Regions from separate parts of the Pseudomonas gorinensis genome, predicted to be linked through region 2. Evidence: predicted binding sites of a transcription regulator. Region 2 holds the regulator's gene; the other holds the start of a gene.
The links. The regulator FliA, encoded in region 2, starts transcription of late flagellar genes. The targets are predictions, from matches to a motif close to CTAAAGTTTNNNNNNNNNNNGCCGNTAA.
Positions count from the first base shown of each region.

Region 1: the regulator FliA is predicted to act here: its motif matches at 2,699-2,726, upstream of AB7933_RS07565 (flagellar protein MotY).

Region 1 covers NZ_CP167125.1:1,676,739-1,684,607, reverse strand. Annotated here, with positions in the region: gene AB7933_RS07570 (argininosuccinate synthase) at 380-1,597, opposite strand; gene AB7933_RS07565 (flagellar protein MotY) at 1,727-2,635, opposite strand; gene pyrC (dihydroorotase) at 2,792-3,838, shown strand; gene rnt (ribonuclease T) at 3,835-4,506, shown strand; gene AB7933_RS07550 (peroxiredoxin) at 4,571-5,173, opposite strand; gene AB7933_RS07545 (bacterioferritin-associated ferredoxin) at 5,416-5,634, shown strand; gene bfr (bacterioferritin) at 5,836-6,306, shown strand; gene grxD (Grx4 family monothiol glutaredoxin) at 6,384-6,722, opposite strand; gene AB7933_RS07530 (molybdopterin oxidoreductase family protein) at 6,809-7,869, opposite strand, start outside.
Region 2 covers NZ_CP167125.1:5,323,764-5,331,632, forward strand. Annotated here, with positions in the region: gene AB7933_RS24030 (chemotaxis protein CheA) at 1-1,552, opposite strand, end outside; gene AB7933_RS24035 (protein phosphatase CheZ) at 1,564-2,352, opposite strand; gene AB7933_RS24040 (chemotaxis response regulator CheY) at 2,371-2,745, opposite strand; gene fliA (RNA polymerase sigma factor FliA) at 2,913-3,653, opposite strand; gene fleN (flagellar synthesis regulator FleN) at 3,650-4,483, opposite strand; gene flhF (flagellar biosynthesis protein FlhF) at 4,589-5,905, opposite strand; gene flhA (flagellar biosynthesis protein FlhA) at 5,917-7,869, opposite strand, start outside.

The DNA of each region.
Region 1 (7,869 bases), 3.4 Mb from region 2:
GTGAAGGTAAACGTGGCGCACAGGAGTTTCAGGAAACGCCCCTTGTTTGTCGCCTTCACGCGTACGAGCTGGCAAAAAAAGCCTGACTCTTTCAGTTCCATTTAACATATCTACTTACACCCTAATTTTCCTACAGAACTTTCTGCGTCTTACAACTGCCCCGCACTTTTGTGAGTGAACTTTCTGTAAGACATAGTTCCTGATCAGGTGTAAATAATTCATTCATACCTTTAAAAACAGCTACGCCCGCAAACTCAACTTTTTAAGCGCTTAAAATTCCGCATTAAACACTGCTTAAACATATGGGGTTCCCACCTTTTTCAAGGCAAAAAAAATGGCCCCTTGAAAAAGGGGCCATCTTTCACACCATCTTAAAGACTCAGAACAACTTGCGACCCTTGTTGGCCGCAATGCGCATGCGCAGTGCGTTCAACTTGATGAAGCCTGCCGCGTCCGCCTGGTTGTAGGCGCCGCCATCTTCTTCGAAGGTGGCGATATTGGCGTCGAACAGCGATTCATCCGACTTACGACCAGTAACGATCACATTGCCCTTGTACAGCTTCAGACGTACAACGCCGTTCACGTGGACCTGGGAAGCATCGATCATCTGTTGCAGCATCAGGCGCTCAGGGCTCCACCAGTAGCCTGTGTAGATCAGGCTGGCGTACTTGGGCATCAGCTCGTCTTTGAGGTGAGCCACTTCGCGATCCAGGGTGATGGATTCGATGGCGCGGTGAGCGCGCAGCATGATGGTGCCACCCGGGGTTTCATAGCAGCCACGGGACTTCATGCCCACGTAGCGGTTCTCGACGATGTCGAGACGGCCGATACCGTGCGCGCCACCGATACGGTTCAAGGTCGCCAGCACGGTGGCCGGGGTCATTTCGACACCGTCCAGCGCGACGATATCGCCGTTGCGGTAGGTCAGTTCCAGGTATTGCGGCTTGTCGGGAGCGTTCTCCGGGGAGACGGTCCATTTCCACATGTCTTCTTCGTGCTCGGTCCAGGTGTCTTCCAGCACGCCGCCTTCATAGGAGATGTGCAGCAGGTTGGCATCCATCGAGTACGGGGATTTCTTCTTGCCATGACGCTCGATCGGGATCGCGTGCTTTTCAGCGTAATCCATCAGCTTTTCACGGGACAGCAGGTCCCACTCACGCCAAGGAGCAATCACTTTCACACCAGGCTTCAGCGCGTAGGCGCCCAATTCGAAGCGTACCTGGTCGTTGCCCTTGCCGGTGGCACCATGGGAAATGGCGTCAGCGCCGGTTTCGTTGGCGATTTCGATCAAGCGCTTGGCGATCAGCGGGCGTGCGATGGAAGTACCCAGCAGGTACTCACCTTCGTAGACGGTGTTGGCGCGAAACATCGGGAAAACGAAATCGCGGACGAACTCTTCGCGCAGGTCGTCAATGTAGATCTCTTTCACGCCCATGGCTTGCGCCTTGGCACGTGCAGGTTCGACCTCTTCGCCCTGACCCAGGTCAGCGGTGAAGGTCACCACTTCACAGTTATAAGTATCCTGCAGCCACTTGAGGATCACCGAAGTGTCCAGGCCGCCGGAATACGCGAGAACGACCTTGTTTACGTCGGCCATGCCATCACTCCACGGGGTTTTACGGAAAGGCGTCGATTCTACCGACCAAAACCGTGAATTTACAGGGGCGCGACAGCAAATGAAGATAAAGCGACAGATTATGTCGACCGAGCGACCGATGGTCGCACCTTATGACGTGGCAGCAGGGTTGCTGGGGGCCTTGGCCTGGGGCGCCGTTTTGTCCGGAACGGCAACGCGCTCGAGCTGAATGTTCACGCGGCGGTTACGGGCGCGGTTGGCGGCGTTGGTATTAGGCGCCAGGGGGTAGCTTTCGCCATGGAAGCGCATCGTGATCTGCGACTCCTGGATACCATTGGCCTTGAAGTAGTCCATCACCGCCAGGGCACGCCGGCGCGACACATCGCGGTTGGTCAGGCGATTGCCGCTGTTGTCGGAGTGGCCGTTCAACTCGATATGGTTCACCGTCGGGTCGGCTTTCATGAACGCGAGAATCACCGCCAGCTTGCGCTTGGCCGCAGCATCCAGTTCGATGCCTCCACCAGGGAAGCCGATTTCGGTCTGTTTGACCTGATCGTAATTCATCGGTAACAGCTTGGCGGTGCACAGTTGATAGTCGTTATAGGCCTTGTTGAATTTCACCGGTAACAGGCGAATTTCCGAATAGCCGCCCTCGCGGGCGTAATGCCGCACGGTCGGGCTGCGCCCCTCGAGCAAACCGGTGAACAGGCGCCCGGCCTGGGCCTGGGAACTGTTGAACAGAACATCGCCACTGCCCGCGTGCACGGCGCCGAGGTTGATATCGCCCCGGCCCGGTTGCCAGGGCGCAGCGGCCGCCAGCAACGTGGCCGAGCCCGCGCCCAACGCGCCGCTGTAGGCTTTCAAACGGAACGTGGCCTGCTCGCCGGCCCGGCGCACGAACTCACCCGAGCCGAAATCGGTGATCGGCTGGGTCAGGCGGCACTCGAATTGGTCGCCTTCCACCTTCCACTCAATATTTTCCAGACGTGTCTGGAACGTGAGGGCCATCGCAGGCAGGCTGGCGAACACACTGAGCAGGGCTAGATAATGCTGGCGCACGGGAGGCTCCACTGGTTTCTACAACACTTCAAAGCGTCATACATCGTTAAGGCATACCCAGGGATATCGGTCGCATCCTGCAAAACTTGATAGCGAGTGCCTGCAAGAGTCTTTTCCGGTAGCATTCCCACCAGATTGACCCGCCTGGAATCCCCAATGTCCGACCGCCTGACCCTGCTGCGTCCCGACGACTGGCATATTCATCTTCGCGATGGTGCTGCGTTGCCCCAAACCGTGGCCGATGTAGCGCGTACGTTTGGCCGCGCCATCATCATGCCTAACCTGGTACCTCCGGTGCGCAATGCCGAGCAAGCCGACGCCTATCGCCAGCGTATCCTCGCTGCGCGGCCGGCCGGCAGCCGCTTCGAACCGCTGATGGTGCTCTACCTGACCGACCGCACCCAGCCCGAAGAAATTCGTGAGGCCAAGGCCTGCGGTTTCGTGCACGCCGCCAAGCTGTACCCGGCGGGCGCAACCACCAACTCCGACTCAGGCGTGACCAGCATCGATAAGATCCTGCCCGCCATCGAGGCCATGGCTGAAGTTGGAATGCCGCTGTTGATCCACGGTGAAGTCACCCGTGGCGACGTCGACGTGTTCGATCGCGAGAAGATCTTCATCGACGAGCACATGCGCCGCGTGGTCGAGCTGTTCCCCACGCTCAAGGTGGTGTTCGAACACATCACCACGGCGGATGCCGTGCAGTTCGTCACCGAGGCCTCGGCCAACGTGGGCGCGACCATCACTGCGCATCACCTGCTCTACAACCGCAACCACATGCTGGTGGGCGGGATTCGGCCGCACTTCTATTGCCTGCCGATTCTCAAGCGCAATACCCACCAGGTGGCCTTGCTGGACGCCGCCACCAGCGGCAACCCGAAGTTCTTCCTCGGTACCGACTCGGCTCCCCATGCCCAGCACGCCAAGGAAGCCGCATGCGGTTGTGCCGGGTGCTACACCGCGTATGCCGCCATCGAGCTGTATGCCGAAGCATTCGAACAGCGCAATGCCCTGGACAAGCTCGAAGGCTTCGCCAGCCTCAACGGTCCACGTTTCTATGGCCTGCCGGCGAATACCGATCGCATTACCCTGGTCCGTGAAGACTGGACCGCCCCTGCCAGCCTGCCGTTTGGCGAGCTGACTGTTATCCCGCTGCGCGCCGGTGAAACACTGCGCTGGCGCCTGCTGGAGGAAAGCAAGTGAGTGAAGACCATTACGACGACGAACACGAACATAGCGGTGGCGGTTCCCGTCACCCGATGGCCGAGCGGTTTCGCGGCTATCTGCCGGTTGTCATCGACGTAGAAACCGGGGGCTTCAACTGCGCCACCGATGCCCTGCTGGAAATCGCGGCCACCACCATTGGCATGGATGAACAGGGCTTCGTGTTCCCGGAACACACGCACTTCTTCCGGGTTGAACCGTTCGAAGGCGCCAATATCGAAGCCGCGGCCCTGGAGTTCACCGGGATCAAGCTTGATCACCCGTTGCGCATGGCAGTCAGTGAAGAAGCGGCGCTGACCGATATCTTTCGTGGCGTGCGCAAGGCATTGAAGGCCAATGGCTGCAAACGCGCGATCCTGGTGGGTCACAACAGCAGCTTCGACCTGGGCTTCCTCAACGCCGCAGTGGCACGCCTGGACATGAAGCGCAACCCGTTCCACCCGTTCTCCAGCTTTGACACGGCGACCCTGGCCGGCCTGGCCTATGGCCAGACCGTCTTGGCCAAAGCCTGCCAGGCGGCCGGTATCGACTTTGACGGACGCGAAGCCCATTCGGCCCGCTACGACACTGAAAAGACCGCCGAACTGTTCTGCGGTATCGTCAACCGTTGGAAACAGATGGGTGGCTGGGAAGACTTCAGCGACTGAGTTCATCGCCCGCGCATAAAAAAACCGGCCCTCTCAGGCCGGTTTTTTTTACCCGGAATCTGGCTTACAGCTTGCCAGCGTTCTCGGTCAGGTAAGCCGCAACACCTTCAGGCGAAGCGTTCATGCCTTTATCGCCTTTTTTCCAGTTGGCAGGGCAGACTTCGCCGTGTTCTTCGTGGAATTGCAGGGCGTCGACCAGACGGATCAGCTCTTCCATGTTACGGCCCAGCGGCAGGTCGTTGATGATCTGCGAGCGCACAACGCCCTTGTCATCGATCAGGAACGCGCCACGGAAAGCCACGCCGCCTTCGGACTCAACGTCGTAGGCCTTGGCGATGTCGTGCTTCATGTCGGCAGCCATGGTGTATTGGACTTTGCCGATGCCGCCATCATTGATGGCAGTATTACGCCAGGCGTTGTGGGTGAAATGGGAGTCGATGGAAACGGCGACCACTTCAACATTGCGCGCCTTGAAATCGGCCATGCGGTGATCCAGGGCGATCAGTTCCGAAGGGCAGACAAAGGTGAAGTCCAGCGGGTAGAAAAACACCAGGCCGTATTTGCCTTTGATGGCTTCAGACAATTTGAAGCTGTCAACGATTTCGCCATTGCCGAGGACGGCTGGGACGTCGAAATCCGGGGCTTGTTTACCGACGAGTACGCTCATGGGTTATCTCCTGATGTAGGGGTGACGATTGAAGTAAAAGGACCGGGCTCGAGTCTGTCGCACCTAAGCGACAGACCTGTGACGCAGTCACGCTTCGTGAAGACCGAACATCATACACTGAAAAAACCGTTCGTCAGCGCGCGGGCGTTTAGCCTAAAGACCTACGATTCTACTTTGACAATCATTCTCGTTAACATTAAGATCCATCGCACTTAAGCCTCAACCCGCGACGGTTCTCCCTTATGTATGTCTGCCTCTGCACTGGCGTCACCGACGGACAAATCCGCGAAGCAATCTATGAAGGTTGCTGCAGCTACAAAGAAGTGCGTGAAACCACCGGCGTTGCCAGCCAATGCGGCAAATGCGCCTGCCTCGCCAAGCAAGTGGTACGGGAAACCCTGACGCAGCTGCAAACAGCCCAGGCCGCGCTCCCCTACTCAGCAGAATTTACACACGCTTAAATAAGCGTGTTTTAAAGAACCGGACAGAGTGTCCGGTTTTTTTATGCCCGTATTTCAATTAGTTAGCGTCAAGACGCGGAACACAAACATTCTTATTCCTATTAATTTTCATTTATTATTCAATAACTTAGGTTTGACAGTAGGGGTTTCGACACTCAAACTCCGCCCTATATACAGCTATTACAGGGCAGGACCCCAGTCATGAAAGGCGACATCTCAGTCATCCAGCAACTCAATAAAATCCTTGGCAATGAACTGGTCGCGATCAATCAGTACTTCCTGCATGCACGCATGTATGACGATTGGGGCCTCGAAAAGCTGGGCAAACGCGAATACAAAGAATCGATCAAGGCCATGAAGGACGCCGACGCGCTGATCAAGCGCATCCTGTTCCTGGAAGGCCTGCCCAACGTGCAGGACCTGGGCAAGCTGAACATCGGCGAACACACCCAGGAAATGATCAACAGCGACCTGGGCTTCGAGCGCAAGAGCCACAGCGACCTCAAGGCCGCCATTGCCCACTGTGAAACCAAAGGCGACTTCGGCAGCCGTGAACTGCTGGAAGATATCCTGGAAGACCAAGAAGAACATATCGACTGGCTGGAAACCCAACTGGGTCTGATCGACAAGGTCAGCCTGGAGAACTACCTGCAATCGCAGATGGGTGAATAACCCTTAGCGACAGGTACAAAAAAGCCCCGCTCTCTCAGGAGAAGCGGGGCTTTTTATTACGCGCTTTTACACCAGCATCAAGCTTCAGTCTTGGCTGCCGCTTTTGCCGCTGCGTCTTTGATCAGCGTCTGCAACGAACCGTCAGCGGCCATTTCAGTGATGATATCGCTGCCGCCGACCAGTTCACCGTCAACCCACAGCTGTGGGAATGTCGGCCAGTTGGCGTACTTAGGCAGGTTGGCGCGAATTTCCGGGTTTTGCAGGATATCCACGTAGGCGAACTTCTCGCCACACTGCATGACGGCCTGGGACGCCTTCGCGGAGAAACCGCACTGCGGAGCGTTTGGGGCGCCCTTCATGTAAAGCAGAATGGTGTTGTTGGCAATCTGCTCTTTGATCGTTTCGATGATATCCATGGAACACCTCGGCTGGAACTTTGCGACTCACAGGTCGGCACGGTGGCGCATTGTAACGCAAAATTCCAGCGCGGTGCTCGGGCACCTTATGCGGCCGCGACCTGTACAGGCACGCCATTGAGCGCCGCGTTCCCCGACAGCTCATCCAACTGCCGCTCGTCGGTCAGGTCGTTGGCACTGGCCCCAGGCTGAGTGCTGGCGATAGCCATCTGTACCCCCGGACGCCCATGCCCCCAACCATGGGGCAAGCTGACGACGCCAGGCATCATGTCCAAACTGGCCACGACCTCCACCTCAATCATGCCGATACGCGAACTGACCCTCACCCGCTGCCCATCACTCAACCGACGGCTGGCCAGGTCATCAGGATGCATCAGCAACTGATGGCGCGGCTTGCCCTTCACCAGCCGATGATAGTTATGCATCCAGGAATTGTTGCTGCGCACATGGCGGCGGCCGATCAGCAGCAGTTCGTCGTCCACGGGTACCGGCTGCGCCGCAAAACGCGCCAGGTCTGCCAGGATCACCGCAGGGGCCGCCTGCACCCGGCCGTTGGTCGTTTTCAGTCGCGCGGCAAGATTGGGCTTGAGCGGCCCCAGGTCCACGCCATGGGGATGGTCCGCCAGCATTGCCACCGACAATTTGTGAGCGGACGCATCACCGTAGGCACCCGCGCGCAGCCCGAAATCGATCATCTGCGCCGGCGGCAGGGTCGGCTTGAGTGCCACACCGGTCCGCGCCGCAAAAGCCTTGGCCAACCCGACAAAGATTTCCCAGTCATGCAGCGCGCCCTCAGGCTTGGGCAGGATCGCGCGATTGAAACGGGTGACATTGCGTACGGCGAACATATTGAACGTGGTGTCGTAATGGTCGTTTTCCAGCGCCGAGGTGGACGGCAGGATCAGGTCGGCGTATCGCGTGGTTTCGTTGATATAGAGGTCGACACTGACCATGAACTCGAGCCCGTCCAGAGCCTGTTCCAACTGACGCCCATTGGGTGTCGAGAGCACCGGGTTACCGGCCACTGTCACCAGGGCGCGGATCTGTCCTTCGCCTTCGGTGAGCATTTCCTCAGCCAGTGCCGACACGGGCAACTCGCCGCCGTACTCCGGGCGCCCGGAAACCCGGCTCTGCCAGCGGTTGAAAT
Region 2 (7,869 bases):
CGTCATCGGTAATCGACAACAGGATATGGTCGCCCTCCTGCTCCGCCGCCAGGATCACCTTGCCGTTGCGGGACTTGCCCGAGGCTTCGCGTTCTTCCGGGGTTTCCACGCCGTGGTCGACGGCGTTGCGCACCAAGTGGACCAACGGGTCGGCCAGGGCCTCGACGAGGTTCTTGTCGAGGTCGGTTTCTTCACCCACCAGTTCCAGGTTGATTTCTTTCTTGAGCTGGCGAGCCAGGTCGCGAACCAGGCGTGGGAAGCGGCCGAAGACTTTCTTGATCGGCTGCATCCGCGTCTTCATCACGGCGGTCTGCAAGTCAGCCGTGACCACGTCGAGGTTCGACACAGCCTTTTGCATGGCTTCGTCGCCGCTGTTCAGGCCCAGGCGCACCAGACGGTTACGCACCAGCACCAGTTCGCCGACCATGTTCATGATGTCGTCCAGTCGTGCGGTATCGACCCGTACGGTGGTTTCGGCTTCACTGGCAGGCTTGTCGGCTACGGCAGCGGCAGGCGCACGCGCGGCGGCCGCGGCGGCTGGCGCTGGGGCTGGCGCCGGTTTGGCGGCAGCAGGCGCGGCGGCCTTGGCCGGTGCCGGTTTCGCGGCCACGGGGGTGGCAGTCGTCGCAGCAGCCGGGGCCACTTCGGTGAACTTGCCCTTTCCGTGCAATTCGTCGAGCAGGGCTTCGAATTCGTGATCGGAGATCAAGCCGTCGTCAGCAGGGGCCGCAGCGGCGCCCGGTGCAGCTGGCGTCGGCGCCGCGCCAGTGGCCGCGACTTCCGGCAAGGCATCGGCGGCAAAGGTGCCCTTGCCATGCAACTGGTCGAGCAACGCTTCGAATTCGTCGTCGGTGATATCGGTACTGGCCGTTGCCGCCGGCGTTTCCGGGGCAGCCGCAGTGGCCACGGCATCAGCCGCGAACTGGCCTTTGCCATGCAACTGGTCGAGCAGGGATTCGAACTCTGCGTCGGTAATGTCTTCGCTGGTCGGCTCGGCAGGCGCAGCGGCCGCGGGTGCGGGTACGGCCGACGGTGCTTCAGCCTCGGCCTTGACCGCATTGAGAGAGTCGAGCAACTGCTCGAACTCGCTGTCGGTGACATCCGCTTCGGCTTCGACCACCGGCTCCGGCGCCGCTTCCACCACGGGCGCGGCCGAGGTGTCGGCAGGTTCTGCCAGGCGCGCCAGGGCGGCCAGCAGTTCCGGGGTGGCGGCGGTGATCGGGGCACGTTCGCGCACTTCGCTGAACATGCCGTTGACCGCATCCAACGCTTCGAGGATTACATCCATTAACTCCGAGTCAACGTGACGCTCACCCTTGCGCAGGATGTCGAACACGTTTTCGGCGATGTGGCAGCACTCCACCAGCTCATGGAGCTGGAGGAAGCCGGCGCCCCCTTTTACAGTATGAAAACCGCGAAAAATTGCATTGAGCAGGTTCGCATCATCCGGGCGGCTTTCCAGCTCGACCAGTTGTTCGGACAGTTGCTCTAAAATTTCGCCGGCCTCTACAAGGAAATCCTGAAGGATTTCTTCATCGGCGCCGAAGCTCATGGGTGTGCTCCTTAGAAGCCTAAACTGGATAACAGGTCATCTACGTCATCCTGACCTGACACAACGTCTTCACGTTTATCGGCATGAATCTGCGGACCTTCACCCTTGGCGAGATGTTTTTGTGGATCTTTTTCAGAGAGGATCGCTTCGCGGTCATGTTCGATGCCGGCGAAACGGTCGACCTGGCCGGCCATGAGTACCAATTTGAGCAGGTTGCTTTCCACTTCGGTGACCAACTGGGTCACACGCTTGATCACCTGACCGGTCAGGTCCTGGTAATCCTGGGCGAGCAGAATGTCATTGAGGTTGCTGGAAACCGTACGGTTTTCCTGCTCGCTGCGTGACAGGAACCCTTCGACCCGACGGGCCAGCTCACGAAACTCTTCTGCGCCGACTTCACGGCGCATGAAGCGACCCCAGTCAACGCTCAGCGCCTGGGCTTCCGTGGCCATGCCGTTGACCAGGGGCGTGGCGTTTTCCACCAGGTCCATGGTGCGGTTGGCCGCTGCCTCAGTCAGCCTGACCACATAGGACAGGCGTTCGGTGGCGTCGGTGATCTGCGAAATCTCTTCGGCTTGAGGCATGTGCGGGTCAATCTGGAAATTGACGATCGCACTGTGAAGCTCGCGTGTGAGCTTGCCCACCTCCTGGTACAGGCCGCGGTCACGGGTCTGGTTGAGCTGATGGATTAACTGCACCGCATCGCCGAACTGGCCTTTTTCAAGGCTGTCGACCAGCTGGTGAGCATGTTTTTTCAGGGTCGACTCAAAGTCGGCCTGCGATGATTCTTTTTGCTCCATAGCTCCCCCGTGGCAGCATTAGCCGTGGATGCGTTCGAAGATTTTTTCGATCTTCTCTTTCAAGGCCTGCGCAGTGAATGGTTTGACCACATAGCCGTTAACCCCGGCTTGGGCGGCTTCGATGATCTGTTCACGCTTGGCTTCGGCGGTCACCATCAGCACGGGAAGGCTGCGCAGTTTTTCGTCGGCACGCACGTGGCGCAACAAGTCGATACCCGTCATGCCCGGCATGTTCCAATCGGTTACCAGAAAGTCGATGCTCCCGCTGTTGAGGATCGGAATCGCCGTAAGGCCGTCATCCGCCTCGACCGTGTTTGTGAACCCAAGGTCACGCAACAGGTTTTTTATGATCCGCCGCATCGTTGAGAAGTCATCAACGATGAGGATTTTCATGTTCTTGTCCAATTCGACCTCCAAGCAGTCTTAAACGCGCCCAGCACCTGGACGCGCCATTTCAATCAACAGGCGTTACACAAAAAGGACTGCCCAGGGCACCACGGTTAGCCCCCGCGGCGGCCAAGGCCCTCGCGGTTGCGTCTGCAGTGTCCCCACACTGCCTGTCAGCGCGCGCGCCACTCTCCCAATCGCCCCCGCAAGCGGGCCGCGCACTGGCTGTGCAGCTGGCTGACACGCGATTCGCTGACCCCCAGGACCTCACCGATTTCCTTGAGGTTCAGCTCTTCGTCGTAGTACAGCGCCAACACCAGTCGCTCACGCTCCGGCAAATTGGCAATTGCGTCGGCCAATGCGCCCTGGAAGCGTTCATCCTCCAGGTCACGCGACGGCTCCATATGCGTACTCGCGCCGTCCTCGTGCAACCCTTCGTGTTCGCCGTCCTGCAACAGGTCGTCGAAACTGAACAGGCGGCTGCCCAAGGTATCGTTCAAAATCCCGTAATAATCGTCGAGACTCAATTGGAGTTCGGCCGCAACTTCATGATCTTTAGCGTCGCGACCGGTTTTTGCTTCAATTGACCGAATTGCGTCACTGACCATGCGCGTATTGCGGTGTACCGAACGCGGCGCCCAATCGCCTTTACGCACCTCATCGAGCATCGCGCCACGGATACGGATACCCGCATACGTCTCGAAACTCGCGCCCTTGCTCGCGTCGTATTTGGTCGACACTTCGAGAAGGCCGATCATGCCGGCCTGGATCAGGTCTTCGACCTGGACACTGGCGGGGAGGCGTGCCAGCAAGTGATAGGCGATGCGTTTGACCAAAGGCGCGTAACGCTCGATCAACTCACCCTGACTGTCACGGGCGGACTTCTTGTAGGCGTTGTAGCCGGTCGCTGTCATAGCACGGGTCCTGCGCTCGTCTGATGCACCAATCGCTCGACGAAAAACTCCAGATGCCCCCGAGGGTTAGCGGGCAACGGCCAAGTATCGACCTTCTGAGCAATAGCCTTGAACGCCAAGGCGCATTTCGAACGAGGGAACGCTTCGTAGACTGCACGCTGCTTTTGCACAGCCTTGCGCACACACTCGTCATAGGGAACTGCGCCGACGTATTGTAGGGCGACATCGAGAAAGCGATCCGTGACCTTGGTCAACTTGGCGAACAGGTTGCGGCCTTCCTGCGGGCTTTGGGCCATGTTGGCCAGCACGCGGAAGCGGTTCATGCCGTAGTCGCGGTTAAGCAGTTTGATCAGGGCATAGGCGTCGGTGATCGAGGTTGGTTCATCGCAGACCACCAGCAACACTTCCTGCGCGGCGCGCACGAAGCTGACCACCGACTCGCCGATCCCGGCGGCGGTGTCGATCACCAGCACGTCGAGGTTGTCGCCGATATCGCTGAACGCCTGGATCAGACCGGCATGCTGCGCCGGGCTCAGGTGCACCATGCTCTGGGTGCCCGAGGCGGCCGGTACGATACGGATCCCACCGGGGCCCTGGAGCAGCACATCACGCAGCTCACAGCGGCCCTCGATCACATCGGCGAGGGTATGTTTGGGCGTCAGTCCCAGCAGAACGTCGACATTCGCCAGCCCCAGGTCAGCATCCAGCAGCATGACGCGACGGCCAAGCTCTGCCAGCGCCAGGGACAAATTCACTGACACGTTAGTTTTCCCGACGCCACCTTTGCCGCCGGTCACCGCGATCACCTGTACGGGATGCATGCTGCCCATTTTATTTCTTTACCTTGTCTTGCTTAGACGCAGGCTACATGGCTTGGCCGCGTGAATCGCTTGCAGACCATCGATGTAGATACATTTCACGGTGTTCATACTGACTCAACCCACCCGTTTTGCCGGGTTGTGGTAGAGGTCAGCGAACATGTCGGCCATCGCTTCCTCGCTAGGCTCTTCTTGCATTTGCACGCTGACGGCACGGCTGACCAACTGATGACGGCGCGGCAGATGCAGGTCATCCGGGATCCGCGGCCCGTCGGTCAGGTAGGCGACCGGTAGTTCATGACTGATGGCCAGGCTCAACACCTCGCCCAGACTCGCCGTTTCATCAAGCTTAGTCAGGATGCAGCCGGCCAGCCCGCAGCGCTTGTAGCTATGGTACGCAGCGGTAAGAACTTGTTTTTGGCTGGTGGTTGCAAGCACCAGGTAATTTTTAGACTTGATGCCACGCCCGGCCAGGCTTTCCAGTTGCAGGCGCAAGGCCGGGTCGCTGGCTTGCAGCCCCGCGGTGTCGATCAGCACCACGCGTTTACGCAGCAACGGGTCGAGCGCGTTGGCCAGCGACTGGCCCGGGTCGACGTGGGTCACCGACACATTGAGGATGCGACCCAGGGTCTTGAGTTGCTCCTGGGCGCCGATACGGTAGCTGTCCATGCTCACCAGCGCGATATTCGAAGCGCCGTATTTGAGCACATAACGGGCCGCCAGCTTGGCCAGGGTGGTGGTCTTGCCCATGCCGGCAGGGCCGACCATGGCGATCACGCCGCCCTCTTCCAGGGGTTCGATTTCCGGGGTGGCGATCATCCGCGCCAGGTGGGCCAGCAACATGCGCCAGGCCTGGCGAGGTTCTTCGATTTCGGTGGTCAGCGCCAACAGGTCGCGGGACAACGGGCCAGACAGGCCGATGCGTTGCAGGCGACGCCAGAGGTTAGCCTGGTGCGGTTTGCTGCCTTGCAACTGGGTCCAGGCCAGCGAGCCCAACTGCACTTCCAGCAATTCACGCAGGCCGTTGAGTTCAAAGCGCATCGAATCGAACACGCGCTGGTCGACTGCGGCAGCCGGCGCGGGCGCTGCAGGACGTGGCGGTTCTTTGAACGTAGGTTCGACCAGCGGCTCGGCAGCGGTCAGCGGCAAGCCGGCGAACAACTGGCGATTGGTGGTGGCATCGCTGTCACCCCGCATGCTCAGCTCAGCCTGGGCCGACACAATGCGCGAGGCGGTCTTGCGCAGCTCGTCTTCGAGTTCCATGTTCGGCACGCGCGGGGCCAGCGCCGAAGGGGTGTAATCCAGGGCAGCCGTCAGCTCGACACCGCCAGCAATACGGCGGTTACCGATAATCGCAGCGTCGGCGCCCAGCTCATCACGGACCAGTTTCATGGCCTGACGCATATCGGCGGCGAAAAAACGCTTTACTTGCATAACCCACTACCTCAGCCGTTGGGCCCAACTGTCGCGACGATGGTCACTTGCTTATTGTCAGGAATTTCCTGGTAAGCCAATACGTGCAAATTCGGTACTGCCAGGCGTCCAAACCGCGACAACATCGCTCGGACCGGGCCTGCTACCAACAGAATCACCGGCTGGCCCTGCATTTCCTGGCGCTGCGCCGCGTCGATCAACGAACGCTGCAGCTTTTCAGCCATGCTCGGCTCCAGCAGGACACCCTCTTCCTGGCCAAGTCCGGCCTTCTGAATACTATTGAGCAATATTTGTTCCAACCTTGGTTCCAAGGTGATCACAGGCAGCTCGGAGTCAAGCCCCACAATGCTTTGCACGATTGCGCGGGACAATCCGACACGCACCGCAGCCACCAGCGCGGCAGTATCTTGACTCTTGGCGGCATTGTTGGCGATAGCCTCGGCGATGCTGCGAATATCGCGTACCGGCACCTGTTCGGCGAGCAACGCCTGCAGCACTTTGAGCAGCTGCGACAGCGACAGCACGCCCGGCACCAGCTCTTCGGCCAGTTTTGGCGAGGCTTTGCTGAGCAACCCCATCAATTGCTGGACTTCTTCGTGGCCGATCAGCTCGTGTGAGTGCTTGTACAGAATCTGGTTGAGGTGGGTGGCGACCACGGTGCTGGCGTCCACCACGGTGTAACCCAGCGACTGCGCCTGGCTGCGTTGGCTGATTTCGATCCACACCGCTTCCAGGCCAAAAGCCGGATCTTTGGCGGTAATGCCGTTGAGCGTGCCGAACACCTGGCCGGGGTTGATCGCCAGTTCGCGGTCGGGGTAGATCTCGGCTTCCGCGAGGATCACGCCCATCAGGGTCAGGCGGTAGGCGCTGGGGGCCAGGTCGAGGTTGTCGCGGATGTGTACGGTGGGCATCAGGAAGCCCAGGTCCTGGGACAGCTTCTTGCGCACCCCCTTGATCCGCGCGAGCAATTGCCCACCCTGGTTGCGGTCGACCAGCGGAATCAGGCGGTAGCCGACTTCCAGGCCGATCATGTCGATCGGGGTCACGTCGTCCCAGCCCAATTCCTTGGTTTCCTGGGCACGGGCCGGGGATGGCAGCAGTTCCTGCTGGCGCGCGATCTCTTGCTGGGCCTTCACCTTGATCGTGTTCTGTTTTTTCCAGAACAGGTAGGCGCCACCCGCAGCCATGGCCGCCATGCTGAGGAACGACACATGGGGCATGCCGGGCACGAGCCCCATGATCGCCATGATGCCCGCCGCCACGGCCAGCGCCTTGGGCGAGGCAAACATCTGCCGGCTGATCTGCTTGCCCATGTCTTCGGAGCCCGACGCACGGGTCACCATGATCGCCGCAGCTGTAGATAACAACAGTGATGGCAATTGCGCCACTAAACCGTCACCGATGGTCAGCAAGGCATACACCTTGCCGGCATCGCCGAAGGTCATGCCGTGCTGGAAGATCCCGACCGCCATGCCGCCGATCAGGTTGATGAACAGAATCAACAGGCCCGCGATGGCGTCACCGCGTACAAACTTACTGGCGCCGTCCATGGAGCCATAGAACTCGGCTTCCTGGGCCACTTCCAGGCGGCGCGACTTGGCCTGGTTCTGATCGATCAGGCCAGCGTTGAGGTCGGCGTCAATGGCCATTTGCTTGCCGGGCATGGCGTCGAGGGTAAAGCGCGCGCTCACCTCGGAAATCCGCCCGGCACCCTTGGTCACCACCACGAAGTTGATGATCATCAGGATCGCGAACACCACGATACCGACCACGTAGTTACCGCCGATCACCACCTCACCGAAGGCCTGGATCACCTTGCCTGCGGCAGCATGGCCGTCCTGGCCGTGGAGCATCACCACCCGCGTGGAGGCCACGTTCAGCGCCAGCCGCAGCAGGGTCGCAATCAGCAGGATCGTCGGGAACACCGCGAAATCCAGCGGCCGCAGGGCATACACGCAGACCAA